Regions from separate parts of the Streptomyces sp. G7(2002) genome, predicted to be linked through region 1. Evidence: riboswitches for the same ligand, from Rfam matches in the RefSeq annotation. Region 1 holds a riboswitch; the other holds the start of a gene.

The links. A riboswitch is a leader RNA that binds a small molecule or an ion and turns the genes downstream of it on or off. The one in region 1 is predicted to bind glycine.
Region 2: another riboswitch for glycine. It lies ahead of gcvP (aminomethyl-transferring glycine dehydrogenase); the one in region 1 lies ahead of gcvP (aminomethyl-transferring glycine dehydrogenase).

What each region holds. Positions count from the first base shown of each region.
Region 1 is NZ_CP102609.1:544,596-560,567, forward strand. Features, by position in the region: gene NUT86_RS02445 (ABC transporter ATP-binding protein) at 1-86, opposite strand, end outside; gene NUT86_RS02450 (ABC transporter substrate-binding protein) at 91-1,164, opposite strand; gene NUT86_RS40575 (putative leader peptide) at 1,567-1,728, opposite strand; gene NUT86_RS02455 (alpha/beta fold hydrolase) at 1,850-3,358, opposite strand; gene NUT86_RS02460 (TetR/AcrR family transcriptional regulator) at 3,629-4,273, shown strand; gene NUT86_RS02465 (FG-GAP-like repeat-containing protein) at 4,357-5,874, opposite strand; gene NUT86_RS02470 (polyketide cyclase) at 6,108-6,584, opposite strand; gene cycA (D-serine/D-alanine/glycine transporter) at 6,797-8,281, opposite strand; glycine riboswitch at 8,557-8,648, opposite strand; glycine riboswitch at 8,649-8,745, opposite strand; glycine riboswitch at 9,109-9,204, shown strand; glycine riboswitch at 9,205-9,302, shown strand; gene gcvP (aminomethyl-transferring glycine dehydrogenase) at 9,355-12,213, shown strand; gene NUT86_RS02485 (glycine cleavage T C-terminal barrel domain-containing protein) at 12,247-12,576, shown strand; gene gcvH (glycine cleavage system protein GcvH) at 12,597-12,971, shown strand; gene glyA (serine hydroxymethyltransferase) at 12,973-14,244, shown strand; gene lipA (lipoyl synthase) at 14,246-15,217, shown strand; gene katG (catalase/peroxidase HPI) at 15,302-15,972, opposite strand, start outside.
Region 2 is NZ_CP102609.1:1,627,468-1,643,439, forward strand. Features, by position in the region: gene gcvP (aminomethyl-transferring glycine dehydrogenase) at 1-2,867, opposite strand, end outside; glycine riboswitch at 3,056-3,152, opposite strand; gene NUT86_RS06210 (PRC-barrel domain-containing protein) at 3,267-3,650, shown strand; gene NUT86_RS06215 (DNA polymerase IV) at 3,560-5,023, opposite strand; gene NUT86_RS06220 (MerR family transcriptional regulator) at 5,089-5,694, opposite strand; gene NUT86_RS06225 (bifunctional nuclease family protein) at 5,881-6,354, opposite strand; gene ftsR (transcriptional regulator FtsR) at 6,411-7,157, opposite strand; gene NUT86_RS06235 (FHA domain-containing protein) at 7,175-8,023, opposite strand; gene NUT86_RS06240 (DUF881 domain-containing protein) at 8,142-9,167, opposite strand; gene NUT86_RS06245 (small basic family protein) at 9,173-9,505, opposite strand; gene NUT86_RS06250 (DUF881 domain-containing protein) at 9,502-10,434, opposite strand; gene NUT86_RS06255 (mannose-1-phosphate guanyltransferase) at 10,510-13,005, opposite strand; gene NUT86_RS06260 (CDP-alcohol phosphatidyltransferase family protein) at 13,127-13,735, opposite strand; rRNA gene rrf (5S ribosomal RNA) at 13,882-13,998, opposite strand; rRNA gene NUT86_RS06270 (23S ribosomal RNA) at 14,073-15,972, opposite strand, start outside.

The sequences.
Region 1 (15,972 bases):
CCACGGCCTTGGGCCCTCCCCCTCTTGGCGGGAAAGGTCTTGCGCACCCGCTCGAACTCGATCTTGGGTGTGGTGGTTCCTGACATGGGATCAGCTCCCGCTCTTGGACGTCGTCTTGGCCGCGGACGGCTTGTCCGCCTTGTCCTTCCGGCTGTACGCGTTGAACTCGTTGGTGTAGAGGTCCGAGGCCTTGACCTGGCCCTTCTCGATGTCACCGCGTTTGGCGAGCCAGTCGATCCACAGCTGGAACTCCTTGTCGGTGATGCGTCCGGCGGTCTCGGCGACACCGAAGGACTTCCAGTACTTCAGCGGAGCGGTGCCCTCGTTGCGGCCACGCTTCTTGACGATCTCGATCTGCCGGGCGATGACCTCGTCGCGCGGTGTGGCGCGGGCCCACTCGATGGCACGCGCGATGCCCGTGACAAAGGTGCGCGCGGTGTCGGGGTTCTCCTTCAGGAACCGGTCGTTCACCACATATGTGCCGGCGGAGAAATCGCCGAGCAGTTGGTAGTCGGTGAACAGCGGCCTGATGCCACCGGTCTGCAGGGCCTTGTCGCGCAGGATGTCACCGAGGACACCCACCTGGATCTGCTTCTGCCGCAGCGACTGTTCGGTGTTGACCGGGGGCACCACCAACGGCTCGGCCTTCTTGATGTCCGCCTGCGACAGGCCGTGGCGTTGCAGGTAGATGTCGAGCATCGCCTCGGAGTGCGCGCCGAGGGTGTTCATCCCGACCTTCTTGCCGATCAGGTCACGGGCGGAGTGGATCGGGCTGTCCTTGAGCACGTAGAAGCCGCTGTACGCGGCCTTGTCGACGCCGTAGTAGCTGATGACCGCTGTGATGGGCGCCTTTCTCGCGGCGAGTTTGACGACCGCTCCGTTGAACGCGCCGCCGAAGTCGACCTGCCCGGTGGCCGCCGACTGGATGTCCTGTGGCCCGCTGATCGTGTTGCCGACCCACTTCAGCTTCACGTCGTCCAGGAAGCCGAGGTCCTCGGCCAGTTCGGGCAGGATGACGGAGCCTGCCCAGCCCTGGTATCGCAGGGTCTTGGTCTGATCCTTGGCCGCACCGCCGCCCCCGGAGCCGCAGCTGACCGCGACCGCCGAGAGGCCCAGCAGGGTGAGGAACTGTCGTCGGCTGGATGGGGTGATCAGCGTGCTCATGGAAGTGTCCTGTTCGGGTGGTGGGTGGAGCGCGGTGGGACGCGAACTGCCTTTGTTGCGGACGCGGGTGAAGGGGGGCAGGAGGAGCCGGGTGGGCAGCAGGAGCCGGGTGGCTACGGGCCGGCGGTGGCGATGACCGGTGCATGGTGGTCGAGCGCCCGAGCGAAGCCCTCCGCGGCCTGCGAGATCCGCAATCCGCTGCCGGCGGGGCGTAAAGACCACCCGAGGTGCGAAAACCGAAAGGGAAAGGCGAATGGCGAATCGGAACCAGTCGGCACGCGCACCGAACCCGGCAGATTCCAGGTATGTATGCGGCGGGAATCACCAGGCGACGAGGACATCCCAGGCCGGTAAGTGCACCGGGATCACGGGTCGTTCAGGAGCTGACGCCGGTCGGCAGCTCTAGCGGCCAGCGGCACAGATGGCGCTGGCCTGGCGTCGAAGATCGACGTGCAGGCGTGCGGTGAAGTTCTCCGAGTGACTCACACTCGGGAGGCTGGCAGCGATAATCAGCCAAGTCAATGCGGCGAGAGCCCTTGTCTCACTTTCTGATTCTCCCGCCACGCGCGCGCAGCATTTCGTTCACAATCGCAGCCGCACGCAGCGGCCCCGCCCGGACATCACTCGGATGTCCGGGCGGGGCCGGCGTCTGGGCCCGGGCCGGGCCGTGGCACGTACCACTTGGTCAGTTGGCGCAGGTGGTACCCGGTGCGGGAAGGACGCGGTCGGTCAGGTAGCGGTTGGTCGCGGCGCGCACGCACGAGGACAGCAGGAACATGCTGTAGTCATCGCCCTCGCGGCTGAGTACGACGCTGCCGGGCAGCTGGGCCGCCATGGCGGAGCCCGCCGTGTGGGGAGCCAGGGCCTGGTGCGTGGACTGGATGACCAGCGCGGGCGGTGCCCCGGAGACCAGACGGCCGGCCCGCACGGGCTTGGCAGGAACCGGCCACCCGAGGCAGCCGGCGAGCGCGGCCTGGGAGCGCACCGCCCCGCCGAGGTGCGGTGCGCGTGCGGCGAGCGACTTGTGCAGTCGGTCGGCCTCTTCGAAGGTGCTGACCGGACGGGCGTTGTCCAGGCAGGCGGGCACCAGCACCTGCACCGGATCGAGGGTGCCATCGGGGTCGACGGTGAAGTCGGTGGCGTCGCCCGCCTGCGCCATGACGATCGCCTTGGCCAGGGCGGGCCAGGTGACGCTGGCGATGTTCAGGTAGTCCTGGGTGGCACCGCGGATGTCCTCACCGGTCAGCGGGCGGTGTGTGCCGCCCGCGACAGGGACGGGGGTGCGGTCCGCGCGGGCGACGAGGGCGTCGTACTCGGCGGCGACGTCATGTCCTTTCAGAGCACACTGCGCCGAGTTGGCGCACCAGGCGGCGAACCGGTTGAAGGCTTCTTCGGCGCTGGTCGTCTCCTTGACGATCCGGGTGAGGGGCGAAGTGGTGTCGTCCAGCGCGGTGTCGAGGGTCATCGTGCGCAACCGGCCAGGGAAGAGGGCCGCATAGGTGCGTCCGAGCAGGGTGCTGTAGTGGATGCCGTACCAGTTGAGCCGGCGGACGCCGAGCCCGGTACGGACCGCTTCGATGTCACGGGCCGTGCTGGTCAGGTCGACATGGGCCACCAGCGGGCCGTTGCGGCGCAGACAGTCCTTGGCGAAGGTGCGGTTGTGGGCCACGAGCTTGTCGAACGCGGCCCGGTTCTTCGGGAAGTAGCTGACCCCGGCGGGCTTGAGCGGCTCGGAGCAGCGGATGGGGGTGCTGTGGCCCACCCCGCGTGGGTCGACCGCAACGATGTCGAACCGCTGGGTCATGGCACCGGCGATATCGGGAAAGCCATTGCGTGTCGCCAGCCTCAGCTGCTCGATCGAGGAGCCACCGGCTCCGTCGTTGAGGAGCAAGGTGCCCTGGCGGTGTGCCGGGTCGTCGGCCTTACGGCGGACCAGGGCCAGATCGAGCTGCGCGGCTCGCGGCTTGGACCAGTCCACCGGCACCCGCATCGTGCCGCACTGCATGCCCGGGAACCCGGCGTCGGTGCACGGACGCCACGTGATGTGGCCCGTCGGGGCCGTTGGGGCGGTACGGCCGGACGCAGCGAGCGCCGGCGCGGCGACAACCGGCGTGGCCAGCATCGGCGTGGCCAGCACCGCCCCGGCCGTCAGGGCGGTGAGCGTCCGCCGAAGTTGTCTCATCACTCTGCGCATGACGGCTCTCCTTGAAGGGCGCGTGCCGGCACTGCCGGCGCGGTCGGGAGGTACGGCGAGGGGACGGTTGACGGAACTGACGCCCGCGCAGGACGTCTTGGGGCGGCGGAGACCTAGCCCCGTTACGCATCAACACTCTCGTTAGAGCTTGTAACTGCGCCTAGCTTGAGGTGTTGCGCCACCACCCGTCAAGGGAATGACGCAGGAATTATTAGAAGCACTTCCGCCAGTGATAGCGTGTAACACCTTTGACATGAAGGGCTGGTGGCCATGACGGAGAACGCAAAGAGTCCCCGCAACCGGTACCGGGCACAGGTACGCGCAGAGATCAAGGAACTCGGGTGGGAGCAGATCGCCACCGCGGGGGCGTCCGCGCTGTCCCTCAATGCGATCGCCAAGCGGATGGGGATGAGCGGCCCGGCGCTCTATCGCTACTTCGCGAGCCGCGACGAACTGATCACCGAGCTGATCAGGGACGCCTATCGCAGCCTGGCCGACGCGTTCCGTGCCACCGCCACGGACGGCGGCGACCTCGCGGACCTCGCACACGCACTGCGTCGCTGGGCGCTCGACGACCCCCAGCGGTATCTCCTCGTCTACGGCACGCCCGTACCCGGCTACCACGCGCCGGAGGACACCACCGCGATCACCGCCGAGATCATGTCGACGCTGCTCGACGCCTGCGCGGCGACGTCAGCGGACACCGCCGCAACGGCATTGGACGCGCACCTCGATGAGCACCGGCAGTGGGACGGCGGACACCCGTCCCCGGCCCCGGCACTGCGTCGCGCCCTCGTCTTCTGGACCCGTCTGCACGGCGTCCTTTCGCTGGAACTCGCCGGCCACTTCGCCGGGATGGGCTTCGACCCCGCCCAGTTGTTCGCTGCCGAACTGAACGGTCTGCTGGACGACTGACCGCGCCTGACGCGCGGGACCTGCGGTCCCGCCGGGCGAGGGGCGGGGGGGGCGGCCTCCCTCCCCTGCCCGGCGGTGTGTCCTCAGCGCAGGAAGATGCCGAACTCCGCCTTGGTGACGGGGCCTCCGACGTCGCCGGGGCCGAATGCCGTCGCGCCCTTCGTCGTCAGACCGTGGCCGGAACCGCGCAGGGACCATACCGCGCCGGACGAGGCGTTCTCCGCCGCCGACGACACGGCGAGATCACGATGCCCGTCACCGTTGACGTCGAGGAGGCCACAGGCCGCCCCGAAGGCGTCGTTCTTCTCCGCGACCCCGGGCACACCCGGGGTGTTCTGGTGCAGGACCTGGCTGCCGGCACCGGTGACACCCGATGCGGTGCCGTGCAGCAGAGCGATCGAGCCCGCGTCGGCGAGGCCGCTGAAGTCCTCCCCGCTGATCCCGAGCGCGATCTCCGCGCGGCCGTCGCCGGTCACATCGGCGACCGCGACGCAGGAACCGAGCCGGTCGCCGCTCTCCTGGGCACCGTGGAAACCGGGCAGGCCCTGGTCGAAGGACTGCGTGCGGGTGGCGGAAGGGCCCGAGGGCGTGCCGTACGCGACCGTTACTTTGCCGGTGTCTTCGTTGTCGCCGGCCACCACGTCGCCGTAACCGTCGCCGTCCACGTCACCCACGCCGACGGTGCCCCGGACGCCGGGCGCGGCGGCCTCCTTGAAGCCCGCACGACCGCCGAGCAGGACCTTGTTGTCCCACTCGCCGTCGCCGGCGTAGTTCCACATCACGATGTCCTGGCGGTGGTCGCCGTTGACATCGCCGGTGGCCTTGGCGACGACGGGGCCGCTGATCGAGCGGGGGCCGCTGACACAGCTGTCGTTCTTGGCGCACTCCGCGCCCGGTGCGTCGTCGTCGTAGCCGAACCACTCGGACTTGTCCAGGAAGTTGAGCCGCGCGGCCGGCGATCCCGTCCGCGAGATCGGGCCCTTCCACAGGTTCGCGGCCTGCGCCACGGGGTCGTCACCGTAGCTGCCGGGATCACCGAAGAGGGCGAGATCGGCCTTGCCGTCGCCGTCGAAGTCCCCCACCTGCGGCGCCTGTCCGTACGTGGCGATCGGTGTGCCGCCGGTCAGTCCGGACGGCGAGCCCCACAGGATCACGCTGCCCGACGACGCCTTTCCCGCACCGATGACCAGGTCGCTGTAGCCGTCGCCGTCCAGGTCGCCCTTGCTGAAGGTCTCGCCGAAGCGCTGCTTGGCGGCTGCCGATCCCGGCACCCCGCTCGTCGAACGGCTCACAAGCTTCTTGTGGGACGGGACGAGCCCGTTCGCCGAGCCGTATGTCACCGCCACGTATCCCGCCTGGGCCTTGTGGGAGACGGTGGCTCCCGGGGCACCGGAGACGAGGTCCGCATAGCCGTCGCCGTTGAAGTCGCCCTCGGGGGCCGCGCGGCCCGTCGCCGCGAATGCCTCCTGGGGAGCGAGCGACCAGGCGGTCAGGCCGCCGGCCACCAGGAGCGCGGCGGCCAGCGGAGCCGCGGCGCGGATGCCGCGGGCAGATGCAGCGTTACGGGTCCTGCGGACTTCAAGACGTCTCGGGTGCGTCACGGTGGGCTTCCTTCGGTCGACAGGCCATGTTCACCTCAATGGATGCTCCGGACCCGATGATGGTTGCATGGACCACGCGATAGGTGCGTGCCCGCGGTGCGATCCACCAACTCCCCCCGCCCGCAGACCCGGTGGAGCGGCCCCGCCAGGTGGTGCCGCGGTTCCGGACCGACGTGCGCGATGTCGTCCAGCAGCCTCTGGGGGAGGAAGTCGGCCAGACCTGGTCGACGACATCACCCACCGGAGACGAGCTCGGCCAGATGGTGCAGCGAGTTGGTGAGATGTTCGGGGCCGAACGGCGGGAACTGGAGGTACTCCCGGATGGACTGCGGGACCGCCGACCAGTCGTAGGTGAGCGTGACCTCGGTCTTGGACGGACCGAGCGGCGCAAGGTCGTAACGCCAGATCCAGCCGCCGAACTCCAGGCGACCGTCGTCCTTCTCCTGCCCCGTCAGCCAGCCGATGGCGCGCGGCGGGTCGAGCACCTGGACCTTGTTGGCCACCTGGTAGTCACCGTTGGGATGGTTGGCGTGGTACATGTCCATCCGGAAGATCTGCCCCACCTCGGTCAGCGGCGCCCGGTCGGCAGCTTCCTGAACCCAACCGGTGCCATCGATCGCAGAATGGGTCGTCGGGTCCGCCAGCACCGCGAACACCCTCGCGGCGGGCACGGCGACGGTCAGGGTGGCGCTCACGTTCTCCTGGTCCACGGTGTGCACGCTCCTTGTCATCTCATCTCGGGCCTCCCGCCGGTGCGGAAGGGGGACGTTCCTTACATGCAGACGATGCGTCGAGGCGAAACTCATCGGTCGGGTGGGCGGAACCCGCACCCGTGCGACCAAGCACATCGAAAGCGAGCGCCGTTCCCATCCGCCGGGAACGGCGCTCGCGATCGGTGCCGGTTATGGATCCGGTGGCCGTATCAGTCCTGCTGCGCGTTGTGGAGTTCGGAACGGAAGGCCGCCTCACGGGCAGCATGGCCCGGGCGGCGGCGGAGGCCCGCCCACGCGATGCCGAGGATGACGAACCAGACCGGGGTCACCAGCAAGGCCTGCAGCGTGTCGGGCTCCTGGGTCAGCGCCCAGATGAGGAACGCGAAGAACACGAGCACGACGTAGCACATGACGATGCCGCCGGGCATCTTGAACTTCGACGCCTCGTGCAGGTGCGGACGGCGCTTGCGATAGACGAGGTAGCTGATCAGGATGATCGACCAGACGAAGATGAACAGCACGGCGGACACGGTGGTCACCAGGGTGAACGCCTCGATGATCGAGTCGTCCATGGCGACCATGACCACACCGGCGAGCAGAAACACCCCGGAGAGGAGCAGGGCGTTGGCCGGTACCTTCCTGGAGGTGAGTCTGCCGAAGCGCGCCGGGGCATCGCCCTCGCGGGCCAACCCGTACACCATCCGTGAGGTGGAGTAGATACCCGAGTTCGCGGACGAGGCGGCCGAGGTCAGCACCACGAAGTTGATCGCCGAGGCGGCGATCCCCAGGCCGGCAAGGGTGAACATCACGACGAACGGACTGCGCTCCGCACTGATCTCGCGCCAGGGCGTGACCGAAATGATCACGGTCAGCGCGACGACGTAGAACAGCATCACGCGCACCGGGATCGAGTTGATCGCCTTGGGCAGGTTCCGCTCCGGGTTCTCCGCCTCGGCCGCGGTGGTGCCGACCAGCTCGATGCCGACGAAGGCGAAGGTCGCGATCTGGAATCCCGCGACGAACCCCATGGGGCCGGTGGGGAAGAACCCTCCGTCGCTCCAGAGGTTGGAGAAGCTTGCCGCCGCACCCCCGGGCGCCTGGAAGTGACTGAACACCATGACCAGTCCGACAACGATCAGCGCCACGATCGCGACGATCTTGATCAGTGCGAACCAGAACTCGGTCTCGCCGAACGCCTTCACGGTGGGCAGGTTCAAGGCGATCAAGAGGATGACGGCGGCCAGCGCCGGTATCCACAGCGGTAGGTCGCGCCACCAGTAGGACACATACCCGGAGATCGCGATGACGTCGGCGATGCCGGTGACGATCCAGCAGAACCAGTAGGTCCAGCCGGTGAAGAAGCCGGCCCATGGCCCCAGCAGGTCGGCCGCGAAGTCGGCGAAGGACTTGTAGCGCAGGTTGGAGAGCAGGAGCTCCCCCATCGCCCGCATCACGAAGAAGAGCATCACGCCGATGATCATGTAGACGAAGATCACCGAGGGCCCGGCCAGCGAGATCGTCTTGCCCGAGCCCATGAACAGGCCGGTTCCGATCGCACCGCCGATCGCGATGAGCTGGATGTGCCGGTTGGACAGCTGACGGGAGAGGTGTTGCTCGCCCTCGGGCGGGGGCGTGGATCCGGCCGCCGGTTGGTCCGGCGCGGCCGTCGAGCCGGTGTCACTGCGTTCAGGCATGGGCAAACCTCGCAGATCTCAATACCCGTGCGGGCACGGGACAGGGGGTATCTCGGAGAATGATCACCCGCCCACAGGGGGCGAGCGGCAGGGCGGGCTGCGCGCGCGGGCATGCGGCAGCCGACCGGAACGGCGTCAGAACGGTCCCACATAGTAGATCGAAGATCAGCCCGGGAGCCGCCAGGCAGTGGCGGTCAGGGAAGAGGCGGCGGAACAGCCATCAGGGGCTCCTCGAATGTCGAGCACGGGCAGGAGCCCGTGCGGCCGAGTGAGCCTCCCCCTCTGTCATGAGCCTGAGAGCTTCGCCGCGCTCAGCACGCGGCTTGCACCGTCGGCGAGGCGCCTTTGCGCCTGCTTTCCAGAGTTGCCTGCCCGAGCGGTAGGGGTGCCTGAGAGATTCCGGGGAGGTGTTGCTCCTTCGGCGCCTGGGTCTGGCTGATCCAGTGCTCTCCCGCTCCGGGGTGAACGGCAATGTGCGGTGAGGCTAGGGCCACATCAGCAACCGGTCAAGGGACCGGCCGAACGCTGGACACTACTTCCGAGTAGTACGGCGCTCCCCCGTGGGGCACGGCGTTCGGCACGGCGTTTGTGCAGCTCAAGGCGCACATCCTGGGCCGATCCGTTACCGGCCCGTACACCGGACGGACTCTTGACGGCTGTCTTCCGGTGCCCTTACGTTGCCTCCGGAAAGATCCGACAGCACCTACACAGCTGACGACTCTGCGCGGGAGAGCCCACGTCATGTGACGACGTGGAGCCGAAGGAGCCAATCCTCCCCCGCCCCCCCGGCCTCACGGTCGGGCCCCACAACTTCACATCGCGCTGTTCGAACCGAAGCGGGAGAGCCCTCGTCCACCCTTGGCGAGGCGCCGAAGGAGCAACTCTCCCCAGAATCTCTCAGGCCCAACTACCGCTTCGGCCAGGCGACTCTGGAAAGACAGGACGTCATGTCCTGCGCCCACGGTGCAAACCGCCGGACCCGGTGGTGAAGCTCTCAGGTACCGATGACAGAGCGGGGAGGCCACCCGTCCACGGCGCCGCATGTGCGGTGCCCCCAGAGGGAGCCTCCCACCATGACCTTCACCGAGTCCTCCGCGTCGGGTGAGTTCGCCGCCCGCCACATCGGCGTCGGCGACGCCGACCGCGCCAAGATGCTGGCCGAAGTCGGCTACCCGACGCTCGCCGCCCTCATCGACGCCGCCGTCCCGAGCGGCATCCGCAGCGCTTCCGAACTGAACCTGCCTGCCGCCGCCACCGAGACCGAAGCCCGCGCCGAGCTGCAGGAGCTCGCGAGCAGGAACACCGTGGCCGTCCCGATGAGCGGACTGGGCTACCACGCGACCACCACGCCCGCGGTGATCCGGCGCAATGTGCTGGAAGACCCTTCGTGGTACACCGCCTACACGCCCTACCAGCCGGAGATCAGCCAGGGCCGGCTCGAGGCATTGATCAACTTCCAGACCATGGTCGGAGACCTCACCGGGCTGCCGACCGCCAACGCGTCGCTGCTCGACGAGGCCACGGCGGTGGCTGAGGCCGTCACGGTCATGCGTCGTGTCGCCGGCAGGAGTCGCCACCGCGTCCTGGTCGACCGCGACACCCTGCCGCAGACCCTCGACGTCCTGCGCACGCGTGCCGCCGCGGTCGGCATCGAGATCGTCGAGATCGACGTCGCCGCGCCGCTGCCGGAGGACGACTTCTTCGGGGTGGTGCTGTCCTACCCCGGCTGCTCGGGCGCCGTCCGCGATCTGCGCGAGGTGACCGCCGCGGCGCGAGCGCGCGGGGCGCAGGTCACCGTGACCGCCGATCTGTTGGCGCTCACGCTGCTCGTGCCGCCGGGTGAGTTCGGCGCCGACATCGTCGTGGGATCGTCCCAGCGGTTCGGTGTCCCCCTGTTCTACGGCGGCCCGCACGCCGGCTACATCGCGGTCCGCGAAGGGCTCGAACGGCACCTGCCCGGCCGGCTCGTGGGCGTCTCCGTGGACAACGCCGGCCGGCCGGCGTACCGCCTCGCCCTGCAGACCCGCGAACAGCACATCCGACGCGACAAGGCGACCTCCAACATCTGTACGGCGCAGGTCCTGCTCGCCGTGGTCGCGTCGATGTACGCCGTCTATCACGGCCCCGAGGGGCTGACCGGGATCGCCCGGCGGACGCACCGGCACGCCACACTCCTCGCCACCGGGCTGCGGAACAGCGGGATCACGGTGGTGCACCCCGAGTTCTTCGACACTCTGCTGGTGCGGGTCCCCGGCCGTGCCGAGGAGGTCGTCGCGGCCGCGCACGACAAGGGGTTGCTCCTGCGGCTGGTGGACGGTGACCACGTCGGCATCTCCTGCTCCGAGGCCACCTCGCGGGACCATGTCCGTCTCGTGCTCGACGCCTTCGGCGCGGTGGGGGACGACCTGGACGGCCCGGCGGCCGGCGCTTCGGCGGCGCTTCCGCCGGACCTGCGGCGCACCTCCCCCTTCCTCACCCACCCGGTCTTCCACCGGCACCGGTCGGAGACCGCGATGCTGCGTTATCTGCGCAAGCTCTCCGACCGTGACTTCGCGCTGGACCGCGGGATGATCCCGCTCGGGTCCTGCACGATGAAGCTCAACGCGACCACGGAGATGGAGCCGGTCAGCTGGCCCGGCTTTGCCGACCTGCACCCCTTCGCGCCCCTCACGGACGCTGCCGGGTACCTGGCCCTGGTCGAGCAGCTCGAGACCTGGCTGGCAGAGGTCACCGGGTACGCCAAGGTCTCCATCCAGCCGAACGCGGGATCGCAGGGCGAGCTCGCCGGCCTGCTGGCGATCCGCCGTTACCACGAGAGCAACGGCCAGGCCGGACGCGATGTGTGCCTGATCCCGGCAAGCGCGCACGGCACCAACGCGGCCTCGGCCGCCATGGCCGGGATGCGCGTCGTCGTGGTGGCATCGCGGCCCGATGGCACCGTCGATCTCGGGGACCTCGAGGCGAAGTGCGCGAAGCACTCCGACAACCTGGCCGCGATCATGGTGACCTATCCCTCCACGCACGGCGTCTACGAGGACAGCATCACCCGGCTGTGCGAGCTGGTGCACGAGCACGGCGGACAGGTGTACGTCGACGGCGCCAACCTCAACGCGCTGCTCGGAGTCGCCAAGCCCGGCGAGTTCGGTGGCGACGTGTCACACCTGAATCTGCACAAGACGTTCTGCATCCCGCACGGCGGCGGCGGGCCGGGGGTCGGCCCGGTCGCGGTGGCCGAACACCTCGCGCCGTACCTGCCCACCCACCCGCTGCACCCCGACACCGGGCGCCGCGACGGCATCGGGGCGGTGAGCGCCGCGCCGTTCGGCAGTGCCGGCATCCTGCCGATCCCGTGGGCCTACATCCGGATGATGGGCGCCGAGGGGCTGACCGAGGCAACCCGGACGGCCGTGCTGAGCGCCAACTACGTGGCCCGGCGCCTCGCGTCACACTTCCCCGTCCTGTACGCCGGGGAGTCGGGCCTCGTCGCGCACGAGTGCATCCTCGACGTACGCCCCCTCACCGCCGCCACGGGGGTGACGGTCGATGACATCGCCAAGCGGCTCATCGACTACGGCTTCCACGCGCCGACGATGAGCTTTCCGGTCCCCGGCACGCTGATGGTCGAGCCGACGGAGAGCGAGAGCCTCGCTGAACTGGATCGCTTCTGCGAGGCGATGATCGCGATCCGTGCGGAGATCGACCTGGTGGACAAGGGTGTCTGGGGCCTTGAGGACAGCCCGCTGCGACAGGCACCGCACACCGCCGCCGCGATCGCCGGCGAGTGGACCCGCGCCTACTCGCGCGAGCGGGCCGCATTCCCGGCGGGCGTCACGCCCGACAAGTACTGGCCACCGGTCGGCCGGATCGACCAGGCGCACGGCGACCGCAACCTGGTCTGCTCCTGCCCGCCTCCCGAAGCCTTCGCGTCCTGACCCGGGCCGATCACGGTCCGAAGAGGAACCACCATGCTCAAGAAGACTCCCCTGCACGACCTTCACGCGGAGCTCGGTGCGTCGTTCACCGACTTCGCCGGCTGGTCCATGCCCCTGCGCTACACCTCCGAGCTGGCCGAGCACCACGCGGTACGGACCACCGCCGGAATCTTCGACCTCACCCACAGGGGAGAGATCGAGCTTTCCGGACCCGAGGCGGGACGCGCCCTCGACCACGCCATAGCCATGGCCTATCTGCCGACCGGCCGGAGCGCACCCGGCACCGAGGTGCTCGTCGACATCCGGGGCAGCAAGGAGCCCGCCCAGATCGTCGAGCTGCCCTTCTACCGACGCCGAGCCTGACCCCCACAGGAGAACAGATCATGAGCCTGTCCCCCGACCTGAAGTACACCAGCGACCACGAATGGATCGCGCACGAGGGCGACCTGTCGACCGTCGGTGTCACCGCACACGCCTCCGACGCGCTCGGCGACGTCGTCTACCTCGATCTGCCTGCCGTGGGCACGACGATCAAGGCCGGCGACGCGTGTGGAGAGATCGAGTCGACCAAGTCCGTGAGCGACCTGTTCGCTCCCGCGGACGGCGAAGTCGTCGAGATCAACGAAGCCGCCGTGGCCGACCCCGGTCTGGTCAACTCCGACCCGTTCGGGGCCGGTTGGCTGTTCCGGATGCGGATCGCCGGTACGCCGGACCTGCTGGACGCCGCCGCCTATGCGGCACTCACGGCAGGAGAATGACATGTCCGTACTCGACCGTCGGCTCGCCGACTTCGACCCCGAGGTACACACCGCCGTGCGCGCCGAGCTGGCGCGGCAGCAGAACACGCTGGAGATGATCGCGAGCGAGAACTTCGCACCGGTCGCGGTCATGGAGGCGCAGGGCTCGGTCCTGACGAACAAGTACGCCGAGGGCTACCCGGGCCGCCGCTACTACGGCGGATGTGAGCACGTCGACGTCATCGAGCGGCTCGCCCTCACCCGGATCAAGGCGTTGTTCGGTGCGTCCTTCGCCAATGTGCAGCCGCACTCGGGCGCCCAGGCGAACGCCGCCGCGATGACGGCGCTGCTCCAACCGGGAGACACCATCCTGGGCCTGGACCTCGCGCACGGCGGGCACCTCACCCACGGCATGCGGATCAACTTCTCCGGCAAGCTCTACAACACCGTGGCCTACCACGTCTCCGCGGAGGACAACCGGGTCGACATGGCCGAGGTCGAGCGGCTGGCCATGGAGCACCGGCCGCAGCTGATCATCGCGGGCTGGTCGGCCTACCCCCGGCAGCTGGACTTCGCCGCCTTCCGGCGGATCGCGGACCGCTCCGGCGCGTACCTGATGGTCGACATGGCGCACTTCGCCGGTCTGGTCGCCGCGGGCCTGCACCCCAACCCGGTGCCGCACGCCGACGTGGTCACCACGACCACGCACAAGACGCTCGGCGGGCCGCGCGGTGGAGTGGTGCTGACCAACCGTGCGGACGTGGCGAAGAAGGTCAACAGTGCGGTCTTCCCCGGCCAGCAGGGCGGGCCGCTGGAGCATGTGATCGCTGCCAAGGCCGTCGCGTTCAAGATGGCGTCCGAGCCGGCGTTCCGCCGGCGCCAGGAGCGTACCCTCGCGGGTGCCCGGCTTCTCGCCGAGCGGCTGAGTGGTCCCGATGTCGCGGACGCGGGCGTCTCCGTGCTGTCCGGTGGCACCGACGTCCACCTGGTCCTGGTCGACCTGCGGGAGTCGGAGCTCGACGGGCAGCAGGCGGAGGACCGTCTGCACGACATCGGCATCACGGTCAACCGCAACGCCGTACCGTTCGACCCCCGCCCGCCGATGGTGACCTCGGGACTGAGGATCGGTACTCCGGCGCTGGCCGGCCGAGGCTTCGCGGAAGCCGAATTCGCGGCGGTCGCCGACATCATCGCCGAGGCCCTCAAGCCGGCGTACACCCCGAGCCTCGCCGCCGAGCTGCGGGCTCGCGTGGCCACGCTCACCGACGCCCACCCTTTGTACCCGGAGCTGTGACATGAGCGACGCCCCCACACCCGCCGCCTCGCCCGACGGCCGCAGGCTGCTGCGACTTGAGGTGCGCAACAGCCGGACCCCGGTCGAACGAAAGCCCGAGTGGATGAGGACACGGGTGAGGATGGGGCCGGAGTACAACGCGTTGCGCGCGCAGGTGGAGGCCGAAGGGCTGCACACCGTGTGCCAGGAGGCCGGGTGCCCGAACATCTTCGAGTGCTGGGAGGACCGCGAGGCCACCTTCCTCATCGGCGGTGACCAGTGCACCCGGCGCTGTGACTTCTGCCAGATCGACACCGGAAAGCCCCAGGCGCTGGACCGGGAGGAGCCGCGCCGGGTGGCGGAGTCGGTGGCCAAGATGAATCTGCGGTACGCCACGATCACCGGGGTGGCCCGCGACGACCTGCCCGACGGTGGTGCCTGGCTGTACGCCGAGACGGTCCGGCAGATCCACGCACGGAACCCGGGCACCGGGGTGGAGAACCTGGTCCCGGACTTCAATGGTGTCCCCGAGCTATTGGCCGAGGTATTCGAGTCGCGGCCGGAAGTGCTGGCCCACAATGTGGAGACGGTGCCGCGGATCTTCAAACGGATCCGGCCCGCGTTCCGCTACGACAGGTCGCTCGGTGTGCTCACCGCGGCGCGGGAGTTCGGCCTGGTCACCAAGTCGAACCTGATCCTGGGCCTGGGAGAGACCCGGGCGGAGGTCTCCACCGCACTGGCCGACCTGCACGCCGCCGGCTGCGACCTGGTCACCATCACCCAGTACCTGCGCCCCTCGGCGCGGCACCACCCGGTGGAGCGGTGGGTCCGGCCCGAGGAGTTCATCGAGCTCCAGGAAGAGGCCGAGGAGATCGGTTTCGCGGGAGTGCTGTCCGGACCTCTGGTCCGGTCCTCCTACCGCGCCGGAAGCCTGTATCAGCAAGCACTCGACAGGCGACACCGGCAAGAACCGCAGAGCTCAAGACACCGCTGACGATTCCGCGCGGGAGAGTCCACACGTCGTACGCATTCTTCCCATGTCCCGGTCGGCCGATGGGTGGCCGACCGGACATCGGGCTCAGGCCAGGTCGAACCGGTCGAGGTTCATCACCTTGTCCCACGCCGCCACGAAGTCACGCATGAACTTCTCTCCCGCGTCCGCGGACGCGTAGACCTCCGAGACGGCTCGGAGCTGGGAGTGCGAACCGAAGATGAGGTCGACGGCGGTGGCGGTCCACTTGGCCTCGCCCGTGACGCGATCCCGGCCTTCGTATACGTTCTCGGCTGTGGCCGACGCCTTCCACTCCGTGCCCATGTCGAGCAGGTTGGCGAAGAAGTCGTTGGTCAAGGTCTCCGGCCGGTGCGTGAAGACGCCATGCGGGCATCCCGCGAAGCCGGTGTTCAGGGCGCGCATACCGCCGACCAGGACCGTCATCTCGGGAGCGGTCAGCGTCAACAGGCTGGCGCGGTCCAGCAACAGCGTCTCCGGTGACAGCTTCTCTCCCGCCCGGAGGTAGTTGCGGAACCCGTCTGCCCTGGGTTCGAGCACGGCGAACGTCTCCGCGTCGGTCTGCTCCTGCGAGGCGTCCGTGCGCCCCGGTGCGAACGGGACGGTGACGTCGTGCCCGGCGTTCTTCGCGGCCTGCTCGACGGCCGCGCATCCGCCCAGGACGATCAGGTCGGCGAGGGACACTTTCCTTCCGCCGGTCTGTGAGCCGTTGAAGTCCTGCCGGATCTGTTCGAGGGTCT
Region 2 (15,972 bases), 1.1 Mb from region 1:
AGCGGCGGGCAGGAGCAGACGAGGTTACGGTCGCCGAAGGCACCGTCGATACGGCGCACCGGCGGCCAGTACTTCTCCGCGGCGTCGACACCGGCCGGGAAGACGGCCTCCTCGCGGGTGTACTGGTGCGCCCAGTCGCCGCCGAGCGCGCCCGCGGTGTGCGGGGCGTTGCGCAGCGGGTTGTCGTCCTTGGCCCACTCCCCCGAGCCGACCTTCTCGATCTCCGCGCGGATGGCGATCATCGCGTCGCAGAACCGGTCCAGCTCACCGAGGTCCTCGCTCTCGGTCGGCTCGATCATCAGCGTGCCGGCCACGGGGAACGACATCGTCGGCGCGTGGAAGCCGTAGTCGATCAGCCGCTTGGCCACATCGTCGATGCTCACACCGGTCGCCTTGGTCAGCGGCCGGACGTCGATGATGCACTCGTGCGCCACCAGACCGCCGGGGCCGGTGTAGAGCACCGGGTAGTGCGGCTCCAGACGCTTGGCGATGTAGTTGGCGCTGAGGACCGCGACCTGAGTGGCGCGCTTGAGGCCCTCGGCGCCCATCAGACGGACGTACGCCCAGGAGATCGGCAGGATGCCGGCCGAGCCCCAGGGAGCCGCGGAGATCGGCCCGACGCCCGTCTCGGGGCCGGCGCCCGGCTGCAGCGGGTGGTTGGGCAGGTACGGCGCCAGGTGGGCGCGGACGCCGACCGGGCCGACACCGGGGCCACCGCCGCCGTGCGGGATGCAGAAGGTCTTGTGCAGGTTCAGATGCGAGACATCGCCGCCGAACTTTCCGGGCTCGGCGAGCCCGACCAGCGCGTTGAGGTTGGCGCCGTCGACATAGACCTGGCCGCCGGCCTCGTGCACCGCCGCGCAGATCTGGGTGATGTGCTCCTCGAACACGCCGTGGGTGGAGGGGTAGGTCACCATCAGGACCGCGAGCTCGTCACGGTGCTTCTCGATCTTGGCGTGCAGATCGTCGGTGTCGACCTCGCCGTCCTCACCGGTCTTGACGACGACGACCTTCATTCCGGCCATCACGGCGCTGGCGGCGTTGGTGCCGTGCGCCGAGGACGGGATCAGGCAGACCGTGCGCTGCTCGTCGCCGTTGGCGCGGTGGTAGGCGCGGACGGCCAGCAGACCGGCCAGCTCGCCCTGCGATCCGGCGTTCGGCTGGATGGAGACCTTGTCGTAGCCGGTGACCGTGGCCAGCCGCTCCTCCAGCTCCTGGATCAGCGTGAGGTAGCCCTGGGCCTGGCCGGCCGGCGCGAACGGGTGCAGCTGGCCGAACGCGGGCCAGGTGACCGGCTCCATCTCGGTGGTGGCGTTCAGCTTCATCGTGCAGGAGCCGAGCGGGATCATGCCGCGGTCCAGCGCGTAGTCCTTGTCGGCGAGGGTGCGCAGGTAGCGCAGCATCGCGGTCTCGGAACGGTACTCGTGGAAGACCGGGTGGGCCATGTAGTCGTCGTGGCGCAGCAGCGCCTGCGGCAGCGCCTCGGCGGCGGCCGCGTCCAGCTGCTCGACGTCACCGTTCACGCCGAAGGCGCCCCAGACACCCGCCAGCTCCGCACGCCCGGTGGTCTCGTCACAGGCGATGCCGACCAGGTCGGCGTCGACCTGCCAGAGGTTGACCCCGGCCTCACGGGCGGCGGCGACGACCTCGGCGGCCCGGCCGGGCACCCGCGCGGTCAGCGTGTCGAAGTACGCACCGTGCACGATCTCCACCCCGCCGGCCCGCAGGCCCTCGGCGAGGACCGCGGCGTAGCGGTGGGTGCGCCGGGCGATGGTCCGCAGGCCCTCGGGCCCGTGGTAGACCGCATACATCCCGGCCATGACGGCGAGCAGCACCTGCGCGGTGCAGATGTTGCTGGTGGCCTTCTCCCGGCGGATGTGCTGCTCACGGGTCTGCAGCGCCAGGCGGTAGGCCTTGTTGCCGTCGGCGTCGACGGAGACGCCCACCAGACGGCCGGGGAGGCTGCGGGCGAACTGGTCACGGACGGCCATGAAGCCGGCGTGCGGTCCGCCGAAGCCCATCGGGACACCGAAGCGCTGGGTGGTGCCGACGGCGATGTCCGCACCGAGCTCACCGGGCGGGGTCAGCAGCGTCAGGGCGAGCAGATCGGCGGCGACGGTGACGATCGCACCCAGCTCGTGGGCCTGCTCGATGACGGCGCGGGGGTCCCGCACCGCACCGGAGGCGCCCGGGTACTGCAGCAGCACACCGAAGACACCGCGCTCGGCGATCTCGGCCGGAATGCCGTCGGACAGGTCCGCGACCACGACCTCGACGCCCGTGGGCTCCGCGCGGGTCTCGATCACGGCGATCGTCTGCGGCAGACAGTCGGCGTCGACCAGGAAGACGCCCTGCTTGACCTTGCCGACCCGGCGGGACAGCGCCATCGCCTCGGCGGCGGCGGTGCCCTCGTCCAGCAGCGAAGCACCGGAGGTGGGCAGTCCGGTCAGGTCGGCGACCATGGTCTGGAAGTTCAGCAGCGCCTCCAGGCGGCCCTGCGAGATCTCCGGCTGGTAGGGCGTGTACGCCGTGTACCAGGCCGGGTTCTCCATGACATTGCGCAGGATCACCGGCGGGGTGAACGTGCCGTAGTAGCCGAGACCGATCATGGACGACAGGACCTGGTTGCGGTCCGCCAGGCCCTGCAGCTCCTTGAGCACCTCGGCCTCGGTACGGGCATGCGGCAGGCCGAGCGCCTCGGCGCTCTTGATCACATCGGGTACGGCGGCGGCGGTGAGCTCGTCCAGCGACCCGAAGCCGATGTGCGCAAGCATCTTGGCCTGCGCCGCGTGGTCGGGACCGATGTGCCGGCGCTCGAAGGGGGTGCCGCGTTCCAGCTCGGTCAAGGAGATGCGATTGGTGGTCATCTGCGGGGGCCTCCTGGTCAGTACGACCTACGAGGGGCACCACGGCACGGGTGCCCGGACGGCCTCCCCCTCTGTCATCTCAACCTGAGAGCTTCACCGGCCCGCGCGTGGCGGTCCGGCTTTCACCGTCGGTGAGGAGGGGTCCCGGCGCTGTGCCTTCCGTGGCCCGCCCTGCTTTCCAGAGTGACCTCGTCCATGCGGTACATGTGCCTGAGAGATTCCGGGGAGGATTTGCTCCTTCGGCGCCCTGGTCGCGAACGGCAAGGACTCTCCCGCACGGGGTCTGCGGCCAATCGCCAGCCTACCAGCGCGCCACTCGAAGGATCCTTCGAGTGGCCAGGGCATGAAATGTGCCGTTTGGTAGTTGTCACAGGGCAGTTGCGACCAATTGGAGGGGCCGTGCAAACCGATATCGATCCCCGAAGCCTGATCGGCCGCAAAGCGTTCGACCGTAACGGCGCGAAAATAGGGACCATCGACGAGGTCTACCTCGACGATGCGACGGGGGAACCGGAGTGGGCGGCCGTGCGCACCGGACTCTTCAGCCGGGATGCGTTCGTCCCCCTGGAGCCCAGCAAGATGGTCGGTGAGGGCCTGCACATTCCTTACGACCGCAAGCTGATCAAAGACGCGCCGGACTTCGGCGTGGGCCGCCATCTCTCCCCTGAGCAGGAACTTCAGCTCTATCACCACTACCGTCTGGATATTGCTTCCCCGACCGATCCGGTGTCCCCCGGCTCCGGCGGCAAGAACTTCGGCAAGATCGCCGGCTCGGACGACTGACCACCCGCCGGCGCCCCGCCCACCAGCGGCAGGGGCTCTCCCGGCCGCAGCGCCGGGTCCTCGACAGCGAAGGTCCGCACCCTCCCCGGTGCGGACCATGGCGTTTCGAAGCGCACGGTCACCCTCCCCACCCCGCTCCCCTGCACCCAGCCGGCGCCGTACTCGTCGTGCACCACGTCCAGCCCCGGATGCCAGCGCCGCGGCCGCTCCTCCTCGGCCTCGTGCGGCTCCGTCCTCCCGGCGGCCTCCTCCGCCGCCGCTGCCGCTGCTGCCGCCGCGGCCTCCTCCGCCTCCCGCTCCGTCGCCAGCTGGGCGAACAGATCCTCCTGTGTGAAGTCCGCCAGGCCACTAACGCCCACGCCCAGCAGCCGCACCCCGCCCGTGGTGTCCACCGTCTCCAGCAGACGCACAGCGGCCTCGCGTATCACCGCCGGGTCGTCGGTGGGCCCACGGAGTGTCTCGGAACGGGTCAGCGTCGAGAAGTCGTAGTTGCGCACCTTGATGACCACCGTGCGCCCGGAGCGCCCCGCCGCCCGCAGCCGCTGTACGCACCGGTCCGCCAGCCGCAGCACCTCGCTCCGCACCCGCGTCCGGTCGGTCAGATCGACCTCGAAGGTGTCCTCGACCGAGATGGACTTCGCGTCCCGCTCGGCCACCACCGGCCGGTCGTCCTGCCCCAGCGCCATCGCATACAGCCCGGCGCCGTGCGCCCTGCCCAGCAGCCGCACCAGCTCGGCCTCACCGGCCTCCGCGGTCTCCGCGACGGTGTGGATCCCGGCCCGGCGCAGTGTCTCGGCCGTCGCGGGGCCCACCCCGGGCAGCGTCCGCACCGTCATCGGGCCCAGCAGCTCCCGTTCGGTGCCCGGCTCGATCACCACCAGCCCGTTCGGCTTGGCCGCTTCGGACGCGATCTTTGCCAGCATCTTGGCCCCGGCCAGCCCCACCGAGCCGGTCAGGCCCGTCGCGGACCGGATGTCGCGCCGCAGCTGCTCCCCCACGGCGCGTACGGCCGCCGTCTCGGCCGGCACCCCACCGGCCTCCAGGTCGACGAACGCCTCGTCCAGGCTCAGCGGCTCCACCAGCGGCGACAGCGCATGCAGCAGCTCCATCACCACCTCACTCACCTGGCGGTACAGCGTGAAGCGAGGACTGAGATAGGCGGCATTGGGGCACAGCCGGCGCGCCTGGGCCGTCGGCATCGCGGAGCGGACACCGAAGACCCGGGCCTCGTACGAGGCCGTGGAGACCACGCCGCGCGCGCCGATCCCGCCGACCACCACGGGCTTGCCGCGCAGGCTCGGCTTGGCCGCCTGCTCGGCGGCCGCGAAGAACGCATCCATGTCCAGATGCAGGATCGTCGGGGCAGGTCTCACATCTCCGATGCTGCCCCATGCCACTGACAATCGGCCCGATGCCGGGCCGGGCACTCCGCCGGGACTCAGCCCGCCCGGTTGCGCCGCCGCGCCAGCTCGTCGTGCGGGTTCTTCCCCACCAGCGTCTCGCCGGTGTCCACACGCTCCCCGTGGAGCTGTGACAGCGCGCCCTCCACGTCGCGCCACACCACGCCCACGGCGATCCCGAAGACGCCCTGGCCGCCCTGGAGCAGATCCACGACCTGGTCGGGCGAGGTGCACTCGTAGACCGTCGCGCCATCGCTCATCAGCGTCATCCGCGTCAGATCCGCCAGCCCGCGCGAGCGCAGATGCTGCACGGCGGTGCGGATGTTCTGCAGCGACACCCCGGTGTCCAGCAGCCGCTTGACGATCTTCAGGACCACGACGTCCCGGAAGCTGTAGAGCCGCTGGGTGCCGGAGCCGTACGCAGGCCGGATGCTCGGCTCCACCAGGCCCGTACGCGCCCAGTAGTCGAGCTGCCGGTAAGTGATGCCCGCTGCCGCACAAGCGGTCGGGCCGCGATAGCCAATGTTCTGCGCCTCGCAGTCCCCCGACACCGCCGCGGCCGGTGCCGGGGCAGGGTTCGCTGCTGCGCCCGAGTGGAGCGGCAACGCCCCTTCCGCCGCCATACCGTCGCCGGTGATTGCCACGCCGCCCTCCGTCCTCCACGTCCCGGACGGGACCTGCCATATCGACGGTATGCAGTCACTCGGGGTGCGTCAACGATCGCCGCGCTCGCCACGCCGAGTGATAATCACCCTACGAGTGGTTTCTCGTGACCTCGCACAGGGAAAGGCTCATTGTTTGGCCGGAAACAGGCGGTTCGCCTGGCCGATTCACTGGCTGTTGGTCCCGAAGTCCTCGGGCGAGATCTGATCGAGGAACTCGCGGAACTTCTCCACCTCGTCCTCCTGCTCGTCCGGGATGGCGATCCCCGCGTCGTCCAGCACACCGTCGGTACCGAAGATCGGCGTGCCGGTGCGCAAAGCCAGCGCTATCGCGTCCGACGGACGCGCACTGACCTCGACCCCGCTCGCGAAGACAAGTTCGGCATAGAAAACCCCCTCGCGCAGATCCGTGATGCGGACCTGCGTCAGCTCCTGGCCCACCGCTTCGAGCACGTCCTTGAAAAGGTCGTGCGTCAGCGGCCTGGCAGGGACCATGCCCTGCTGGGCGAAGGCGATGGCGGTGGCCTCCCCTGGCCCGATCCAAATGGGCAAGTATCGGTCGCCTCCCACCTCCCGCAGGAGCACGATCGGTTGGCTGGAAGGCATTTCCACCCGGACACCCACGACGTCGAGCTCGTTCACACAGCAACCCTAGGACGTGCCCGGCCGGTTTGGGTAGTCGGGCACTCGTTTGCTCGCTACAGCCGGACCCGCAGAGCGCTCTGCACCAAGGCCGCATGCAGCCGTACGGACAGCGTTGCCAGCTCCCTGGCGGTGGCTTCGGCATGGGCCCTGGTCTGCGGGTTACGGTGCCGCCGAAGGGGTGCAACGACCTGTTCGACCAGGCCCGCCTCGCGTTCGGCCGCCGCCTTCACCGCACGCAGATGCCGCGGCTCCAGACCGAATCGGCCCAGGTCCGCGACAAGTTTGGCCACCGTGACGGCCTCGAGGTCGTATCCGCCGTCCGCATGGGGGACGATGAGTCCGTAGGACTCCCAGTCGGCGAGCGCCGCCTCGTCCACCTCCGCGGCGGCCAGCAGCTCGGCCCGGCCGATCCGGGCAGCCGTAGGGCGCTCCGCACCGGGGTCGTGCACGCCCTCGACAAGATCGCGGGAGGGTGCGGCCGGGGCCGGCAGCGGCACCTGCTCACCGCGCTCCAGGGCGTCCAGATGCTCCCGGATGACCTTCAGCGGCAGATAGTGGTCCCGCTGCATCCGCAGGACGGCAGCCAGCCGCTCGACGTCCGCCGGTGTGAATTTGCGGTAGCCGGAAGGCGTGCGCTTCGGTTCGACCAGCCCCTCGGCCTCCAGGAAGCGAATCTTGGAGATGGTGACCTCGGGAAACTCCTCGCGCAGCGCGGTGAGCACCGTGCCGATGCTCACCGGCTTGCCGTCCGAGGAGGCGGCGCCAGCAAAACCGGCGCCGCCTTTCGGTGTATCGCGCATATGCCTTCCCCGGCCGGTCAGATACCGGCGCCTCGCTGGCTCGCGTAGAAGACCAGGCGGAACTTGCCGATCTGGACCTCGTCGCCGGTGGCGAGGGCAACGGAGTCGATCCGCTCACGGTTGACGTAGGTGCCGTTCAGGCTGCCGACGTCGGCGACCGTGAAGAGGCCGTCCGGGCCGCGACGGAATTCCACATGACGGCGCGAGACCGTCACATCGTCGAGGAAGATGTCGCCCTGCGGGTGCCGGCCCGCCGTCGTCAGCTCGCTGTCCAGCAGGAAGCGGCTGCCCGCGTTCGGTCCCCGGCGGACGACCAGCAGCGCCGATCCCAACGGGAGAGCGTCCACGGCCGCCTGGGCCTCGGGCGACAGCGACGGTGCCAGATTCTGGCCCGTCGTCTCCGAGTCGTAGGCCTCCAGCCCCGAAATGGAGATGGTCGACGTCGTCTCGGACGCCCGCTCGGGCTGAGCGCCCGCACGCAGAGGCGCGCCACAGTTGGAGCAGAACCGGCTCGCCTCGGCGTTCTGGTTCCCACACCTCGTACAAACCGGCAAGGCGGACCCTCCACCCGTGTGTGCGGCTGATGGTTCCTGGGAACCTATGCGGCCGGCACCGGAGGGGTCAACAGAACCCGCGCCGTACCCCCCGGACGGACCGCTGACCTCATCACGGAAGAGCGGACGGCCCTCGGCCGCACCGCTCTCGTCGGGCTGGCGCGGGGCGGCATGCCGCGCGGAGCCGCTGCCGCCCTCCTGGCGTGCGCTCTTGCCGAACAGCTTTCCAAACAACTTCACGGGCGATTCCCCTTGAACGAAACAGACCCGCCCGTGGGGCAGGACGAACCCTCGATGCACACACCGGCCCATCCGGACATCCTGTGAACGTCCGTGGCCTTCAGACAGTTTCCACCACACACCACACGCACAGTGCGTCGACCCCCCGCTACCTCATGCCCTTCCTGGGCACTCGACATACGTGCACGCCTCACTGAGATGACAACCGAGCGTAGTCAGGCCGCTTCGCCTCTCGCAAGGCGTTCACAATGATCTTCTCCTCACGGGTCACAGACACCTTGGCCTGCTCCTTTTCCAGCGTCTGGACCACTCCGCCGGGGATGTTCAGCGCCGGTTCCAAGTCCTCCGGCTTGCCGATGACCTTGAAGCGGAACGGCTGCATGACGGACTTGCCGTCGATCTCCACGCCACCCCGGACATCCGAGAGGGAGCTGTCCGCGACGACCCGGACATCATTGACCTGGATGGCCTCCGCGCCGGCCGCCCGCAGCTCCTGGATGGTGTCCAGCAGCTTGTCCGCCTCGACGGAGTGCGTCGGGTCGTCGATGGTCAGGTTGATGCCGGGCCCTTGCGCCGCGACGGTCCCGGCCAGCACGCCCAGCTGCTGTTCCTTCTCCACGGTCTGCTTACGGGCCTCCTCGGCCTGGTCCGAGCTGTTCGCCAGCTCGGTCTTCTGCCCTTCCAGGCGCCGCTGTTCGTCGGTCAACCGCTGGGAGCGATTGTCCAGCTCGTCCAGAATGCGCACCAAATCCTCCTGGCGCGCACCTCGCAGCGCACTGCTGTCACTTGTGGAACGTACCTGAATTGCCAGGCCGAGACCGAGAATGAACAGGAGCAGCGCAACGATCAGTTGAGCCCGGGTCAGCCGCGGCGGCCACAGACTCGCAACGAGCCGCTCCCGACCCGTCTTCGGGCGTTCCGCACTCCCGTCGCCATCGGCAACGACGTCCGGAGTCGAGGAGTCTGCCCCTTTGCCCTGCTTCTGTCCAGCACTGTCCGGTTCCTGGCTCTCGGCTCCGTCGCCGGACTCCGCAGGCTCGGAGGTGTTCCGGCTCTCCGGCGGCATCGGCCGCCGGCCGGCCGGACCGCGCTCCTCGTCCGGCTCCGGCCGGTCCGCCTTCTTCTCCAGCTCCGGCCGCTGCGGCTTGTTCTCCGGCTCCGGCGTCTTCTCCGGCTCCGGCTTCTTGCCCGGCTGCGGGGTCTCGTCCTCGGTCATCCGCCTCACGCCCTGAAGACGTGCCGGCGGATAGCGGCGGCGTTGGAGAAGATCCGGATACCCAGCACCACGACGACGCCGGTGGACAGTTGAGCACCGACGCCCAACTTGTCGCCGAGGAAGACGATCAGCGCGGCGACGACGACATTCGACAGGAAGGAGACCACAAAGACCTTGTCGTCGAAGATGCCGTCCAGCATGGCGCGCAGACCGCCGAACACGGCATCCAGCGCCGCGACGACAGCGATCGGCAAGTAGGGCTCGACCACCGTCGGCACCACGGGTCGGACGACAAGCCCGACCACGACTCCCACGATGAGGCCCAATACGGCGATCACGATGTGCCCTTCCCTGTGTCGGCGCCGTCCGCCTTGGCGGCACCGGCCTGCGGCTTTGCGGTACGTACGATCAAGCTGGGCGCGGGCGGCAGCGTGACCTCGTTCTCAGCGGAAATCCTGGTGCGCACGCCGTAGTTCTCCTGCAGCACATGCAGGTACTGACCGTCGGCGCTGTCCTGGAACGCGGTGCTCAGCCGCTGCCCGTCCCCCACCGCCAGCACCGTATAAGGCGGCACCAGTGGCTTGTTGTCGACCAGTATGGCGTCTCCCGCGGCTCTGATCGCCGAGAGTGACGTAAGCCGCTGTCCATTGACGGAGATGGCCTCCGCACCGGACGCCCACAGGCCGTTGACAACGCGTTGCATATCCCTGTCGCGTACCCGCCCGGTGTCCGAAAAACCACTGCTCTCGCGCGGACCGCCGCCGCTGGACGCCGCACCCTTCGCATCGTCCACGACGAGTTTCACACCGGGACCGGTGACCTGGGTCGAGCCGGACAGCAGGGCCAGTAGTTCGGCCTTGTCGCCACCGTGCTTCTTCAGGGCGTCGCGCTGCATCCTGCTGACGTCGTCCCGGAGCGCATCGACCCGCTTCTGCTGTTCGTCCGCCTCGCCGGTGCCCTTCTGGATGCGGTTGATCAGTTCCTCGCGCTCCTTGGCGAGCGTCGGTGCTGATATCCGCGCCTGCGCCGCCCCCACCGTCACGACGATCGCGGCCAGCACCAAACCGGCCGCAAGACCCAACTTCGCCCGCAAAGTACGCGGCAGACCTCGCACCCCGGCTTCGGACTTCCGCGCGGCGGCCTCGGCGTATCCGTCGTCGAGACTGTGATCCATCACGTTGGTCAGCAGCGACATGGACGCATCGGGGCGCGCGGCCGGCGTGTTCGGGTTGCTCCGATCGGGGCGCTGCTGCGACATGCCGCACATCGTCGCACGTCGGCCGCGCGGTCTCCCAATGGCCCCACCGGCGTGCCGATTCACGGCCCGCCGGTGGAGCCCCGGTCAGCGTCCTGCGCTGTCCACCACGGCGGACCACTCGTCCAGCAGCTGCTGAGCGGAGGCGTCATCCGGCCCTTCCGCCCACAGGTGCGTCACCGCCTCAGCGGGGTCCGGCAGCACCAGAACCCAACGGCCGTCGGACTCCACGACCCGCACGCCGTCGGTGGTGTCCACGTCCCGGTCGCCGGCGGCCTCGACGACATGCCGCATGACCAGGCCCTTGACGGCCCAGGGGGTGGCCAGGTCCCGGCGCTGGACATGCGCCCGCGGGATCCGTGCGTCGATCTGGCTGAGCGTGAGCTGGGTACGGGCGACCAGACCGATCAGCCGGACGAAGGCGGCCGCGCCGTCGAAGACGCTGCTGAACTCCGGAATGATGAAGCCGCCCATTCCGTCCCCGCCGAAGACCGTGCCGTCGGCGCGGCCCACCCGGGTCAGATCGTCGGGCGAGGTCGTCGTCCACTCCACCTGCGTCCCGTGATACGCCGCCACCTGCTCGGCGATCCGGGTCGTGGTCACCGGCAGCGCCACCCGGCCGGTGCGCCGCTCGGCCGCGACCAGATCCAGCATGACCAGCAGTGCGCGGTCGTCCTCGATGATCCGGCCTCGCTCGTCCACGAGGGAGAGCCGCTCGCCGACGGGGTCGAAGCGCACACCGAAGGCGGCCCGCGCCGAGGCCACGATCTCGCCGAGCCGGACGAGCCCGGCACGCCGGGCGTCAGGGGTCTCGGTCGGCCGGGATTCATCGAGCCCGGGGTTGATGGTCAGGGAGTCGACACCGAGCCGTCCCAGAAGGCTGGGCAGCACCAGGCCCGCGCTGCCGTTGGAGGCGTCCACGACGACCTTCAGCCCGGAATCGGCGATGCCCGTGGTGTCCACGGCCCGCAGCAGCGACCCGGTGTAGGAGTCGAAAACACTGGCCGGGAAGATCAGATCACCGATCTCGCCGGGGAAGGCGCGACGGTACTCCTGGCGGGCGAAGACCCGGTCGAGCTTGCGCTGCCCGGCCTGCGAGAGGTCGGCGCCCCGCTCGTCGAAGAACATGATGTCCACGGAGTCCGGCACACCGGGCGTCGTACGGACCATGATCCCGCCGGCGCTGCCCCGCGCGGTCTGCTGGCGGGCGACGGGCAACGGGACGTTCTCCAGGTCGCGTACGTCGATGGCGCTGGCCTGCAGCGCGGAGATCACGGCACGCTTGAGCGCCCGGGCACCACGGGAGTGGTCGCGCGCGGTGGTGACCGTGGAACCCTTCTTCAGCGTGGTGGCATACGCGCCCGCGAGCCGCACCGCGAGTTCCGGTGTGATCTCGACATTGAGGATCCCGGACACCCCGCGGGCACCGAACAGATGCGCCTGGCCGCGGGACTCCCAGATCACCGACGTATTGACGAACGCACCGGCCTCGATCGTCTTGAACGGATAGACCCGCACATTCCCCTGGACGATCGACTCTTCACCGATCAGACACTCATCACCGATGACGGCGCCGTCCTCGATCCGGGCGGCCCGCATGATGTCGGTGTTCTTGCCGATCACACAGCCGCGCAGATTGCTCTGCTGACCGATGTAGACGTTGTCGTGCACTACGGCCCGGTGGAGGAACGCACCGCTCTTGACGACGACATTGGAGCCGACGACGGTGTGCTCACGAAGCTCCACTCCAGCTTCGATCTTGGCGTAGTCACCGATGTACAGCGGACCGCGCAGCACCGCGTCCGAATGGACCTCGGCGCCCTCCGCGACCCAAACACCCGGCGAGATCTCGAAGCCGTCGATTTCGACATCGACCTTGCCTTCGAGCACATCGGCCTGGGCCTTCACATAGCTCTCATGTGTGCCGACGTCCTCCCAGTAGCCCTCGGCGATATAGCCGTAGATCGGCTTGCCTTCCTTCATGAGCTGCGGAAAGACATCCCCGGACCAGTCGACCGACACGTCGGGCTCGAAATAGTCGAAGACCTCCGGCTCCATGACGTAGATGCCGGTGTTGACGGTGTCCGAGAAGACCTGACCCCAGGTGGGCTTTTCCAGGAAGCGTTCGACCTTGCCGGCCTCGTCGACGATGGTGATGCCGAACTCGAGCGGATTGGGGACCCGCGTGAGGCAGACAGTGACAAGAGCGCCCTTTTCCTTGTGGAACCGGATCAGATCCGTGAGATCGAAGTCGGTGAGGGCATCACCGGAGATGACGAGGAAGGCGTCGTCCTTGAGGGCTTCCTCGGCGTTCTTCACGCTGCCTGCGGTGCCGAGCGGCTTTTCCTCATTGGCGTAGGTGAGCTCCATTCCGAGCTCTTCTCCGTCGCCGAAATAGTTCTTGACGAGGGAGGCAAGGAATTGCACGGTCACGACGGTCTCGTTGAGACCATGCCGCTTCAGCAGCCTGAGCACATGCTCCATGATCGGCCTATTGACGACCGGAAGCAGGGGCTTGGGCATGCTGGACGTCATGGGGCGAAGGCGTGTTCCTTCGCCGCCGGCCATCACAACGGCCTTCATGTCGGAAGCGTCCTCCTCTAAGAGACGACGGTCTTGCCGACTTCACTTGTCCAGAACGCCCACTGTTCCTGCTATCGCGTACGGGCGCCGGGCCTTGGCACCAGCTGCCGGTCCGGAAAGCTCAGTCGGCCGTGGAGTCCGCTCTGATGAGTCGGCGGACCTGGACCACGTAGAGGATTCCTGCCCACCAGTACAGCGCCGTACCCCATCCTGCGAACGCCCATCCGAAAACCGCAGCAAGCGTGTGAAGCCAGCCGCTTCCGCTGCTCAGGAGGAGCAACGGGAAGGCGTACATCAAGTTGAACGTAGCCGCTTTGCCCAGGAAGTTCACCTGGGGAGGCCCGTATCCGTGGCGTCCGAGGAATCCGATCGCGATGAGCAGCATCAGTTCCCGTGCCAGCAGCGCCGCGGTCAGCCAGACCGGCAGGATCTCGCGCCAGGTCAGACCGACGAGGGTGGAGAGGATGTAGAGGCGGTCGGCGGCCGGGTCGAGGATCCGGCCCAGACTGCTGATCTGGTTCCAGCGCCGGGCGAGCTTGCCGTCCAGATAGTCACTGACGCCGCTCAGCGCGAGGACCAGCAGCGCCCAGCCATCGGCCTTCGGGCCACCGAATACCGGCCACAGGATCAACCACAGGAACAACGGCACGCCGAGGAGGCGAGCCATGCTCAGGATATTCGGGATGGTGAGGACGCGATCCGTCTGGACCCGCGTCTCCTGGACCTCCACGCGGAAGCCTCCTGTGGGAAATGTACCAACGATGCCCCTTGACCTTACCTGTACCGCCGGCGACGCCGTGCCGCGGGTCCCAAGATCACAGAAACGCGAAAAAGCCCCTCCGGAACTTTCGTTCCGAAGGGGCTTTCTCAAAATTTGTTCGGCGGCGTCCTACTCTCCCACAGGGTCCCCCCTGCAGTACCATCGGCGCTGAAAGGCTTAGCTTCCGGGTTCGGAATGTAACCGGGCGTTTCCCTAACGCAATGACCACCGAAACACTATGAAGTTAACCAACCCGGCAAAGACACAGGTCGTTACTTCAGAACCTACACAGTGGACGCGAGCAACTGAGGACAAGCCCTCGGCCTATTAGTACCAGTCAACTCCACCCGTTACCGGGCTTCCATATCTGGCCTATCAACCCAGTCGTCTACTGGGAGCCTTAACCCCTCAAAGGGGGTGGGAGTCCTCATCTCGAAGCAGGCTTCCCGCTTAGATGCTTTCAGCGGTTATCCTTTCCGAACGTAGCCAACCAGCCATGCCCTTGGCAGGACAACTGGCACACCAGAGGTTCGTCCGTCCCGGTCCTCTCGTACTAGGGACAGCCCTTCTCAAGACTCCTACGCGCACAGCGGATAGGGACCGAACTGTCTCACGACGTTCTAAACCCAGCTCGCGTACCGCTTTAATGGGCGAACAGCCCAACCCTTGGGACCGACTCCAGCCCCAGGATGCGACGAGCCGACATCGAGGTGCCAAACCATCCCGTCGATATGGACTCTTGGGGAAGATCAGCCTGTTATCCCCGGGGTACCTTTTATCCGTTGAGCGACGGCGCTTCCACAAGCCACCGCCGGATCACTAGTCCCTACTTTCGTACCTGCTCGACCCGTCAGTCTCACAGTCAAGCTCCCTTGTGCACTTACACTCAACACCTGATTGCCAACCAGGCTGAGGGAACCTTTGGGCGCCTCCGTTACTCTTTAGGAGGCAACCGCCCCAGTTAAACTACCCACCAGACACTGTCCCTGATCCGGATCACGGACCCAGGTTAGACATCCAGCACGACCAGAGTGGTATTTCAACAATGACTCCACAACCACTGGCGTGGCCGCTTCAAAGTCTCCCACCTATCCTACACAAGCCGAACCGAACACCAATATCAAGCTATAGTAAAGGTCCCGGGGTCTTTCCGTCCTGCTGCGCGAAACGAGCATCTTTACTCGTAATGCAATTTCACCGGGCCTATGGTTGAGACAGTCGAGAAGTCGTTACGCCATTCGTGCAGGTCGGAACTTACCCGACAAGGAATTTCGCTACCTTAGGATGGTTATAGTTACCACCGCCGTTTACTGGCGCTTAAGTTCTCAGCTTCGCCAACCCGAAAGTTGACTAACCGGTCCCCTTAACGTTCCAGCACCGGGCAGGCGTCAGTCCGTATACATCGCCTTACGGCTTCGCACGGACCTGTGTTTTTAGTAAACAGTCGCTTCTCGCTGGTCTCTGCGGCCACCACCAGCTCAGAGTGCAAGACTCATCACCAGCAATGGCCCCCCTTCTCCCGAAGTTACGGGGGCATTTTGCCGAGTTCCTTAACCATAGTTCACCCGAACGCCTCGGTATTCTCTACCTGACCACCTGAGTCGGTTTAGGGTACGGGCCGCCATGAAACTCGCTAGAGGCTTTTCTCGACAGCATAGGATCATCCACTTCACCACAATCGGCTCGGCATCAGGTCTCACCCTCAAGTCATCCGGATTTGCCTAGATGACGGGCTACACCCTTACCCCGGGACAACCACCGCCCGGGCTGGACTACCTTCCTGCGTCACCCCATCGCTTACCTACTACCACCTTGGATCGGCGGCTCCACCACGTCCCTTTGTCCGAAGACTCCAGGCCGGCTTCACGGCCTTAGCATTAATGGATTCGATATTGGGCGTTTCAAAGCGGGTACCGGAATATCAACCGGTTGTCCATCGACTACGCCTGTCGGCCTCGCCTTAGGTCCCGACTTACCCTGGGCAGATCAGCTTGACCCAGGAACCCTTAGTCAATCGGCGCACACGTTTCCCACGTGTGTATCGCTACTCATGCCTGCATTCTCACTCGTGAACCGTCCACAACTCGTTTCCACGGCTGCTTCACCCGGCACACGACGCTCCCCTACCCATCACAGCCTCCGTTGGGAGTATTACTGCAATGACACGACTTCGGCGGTGTGCTTGAGCCCCGCTACATTGTCGGCGC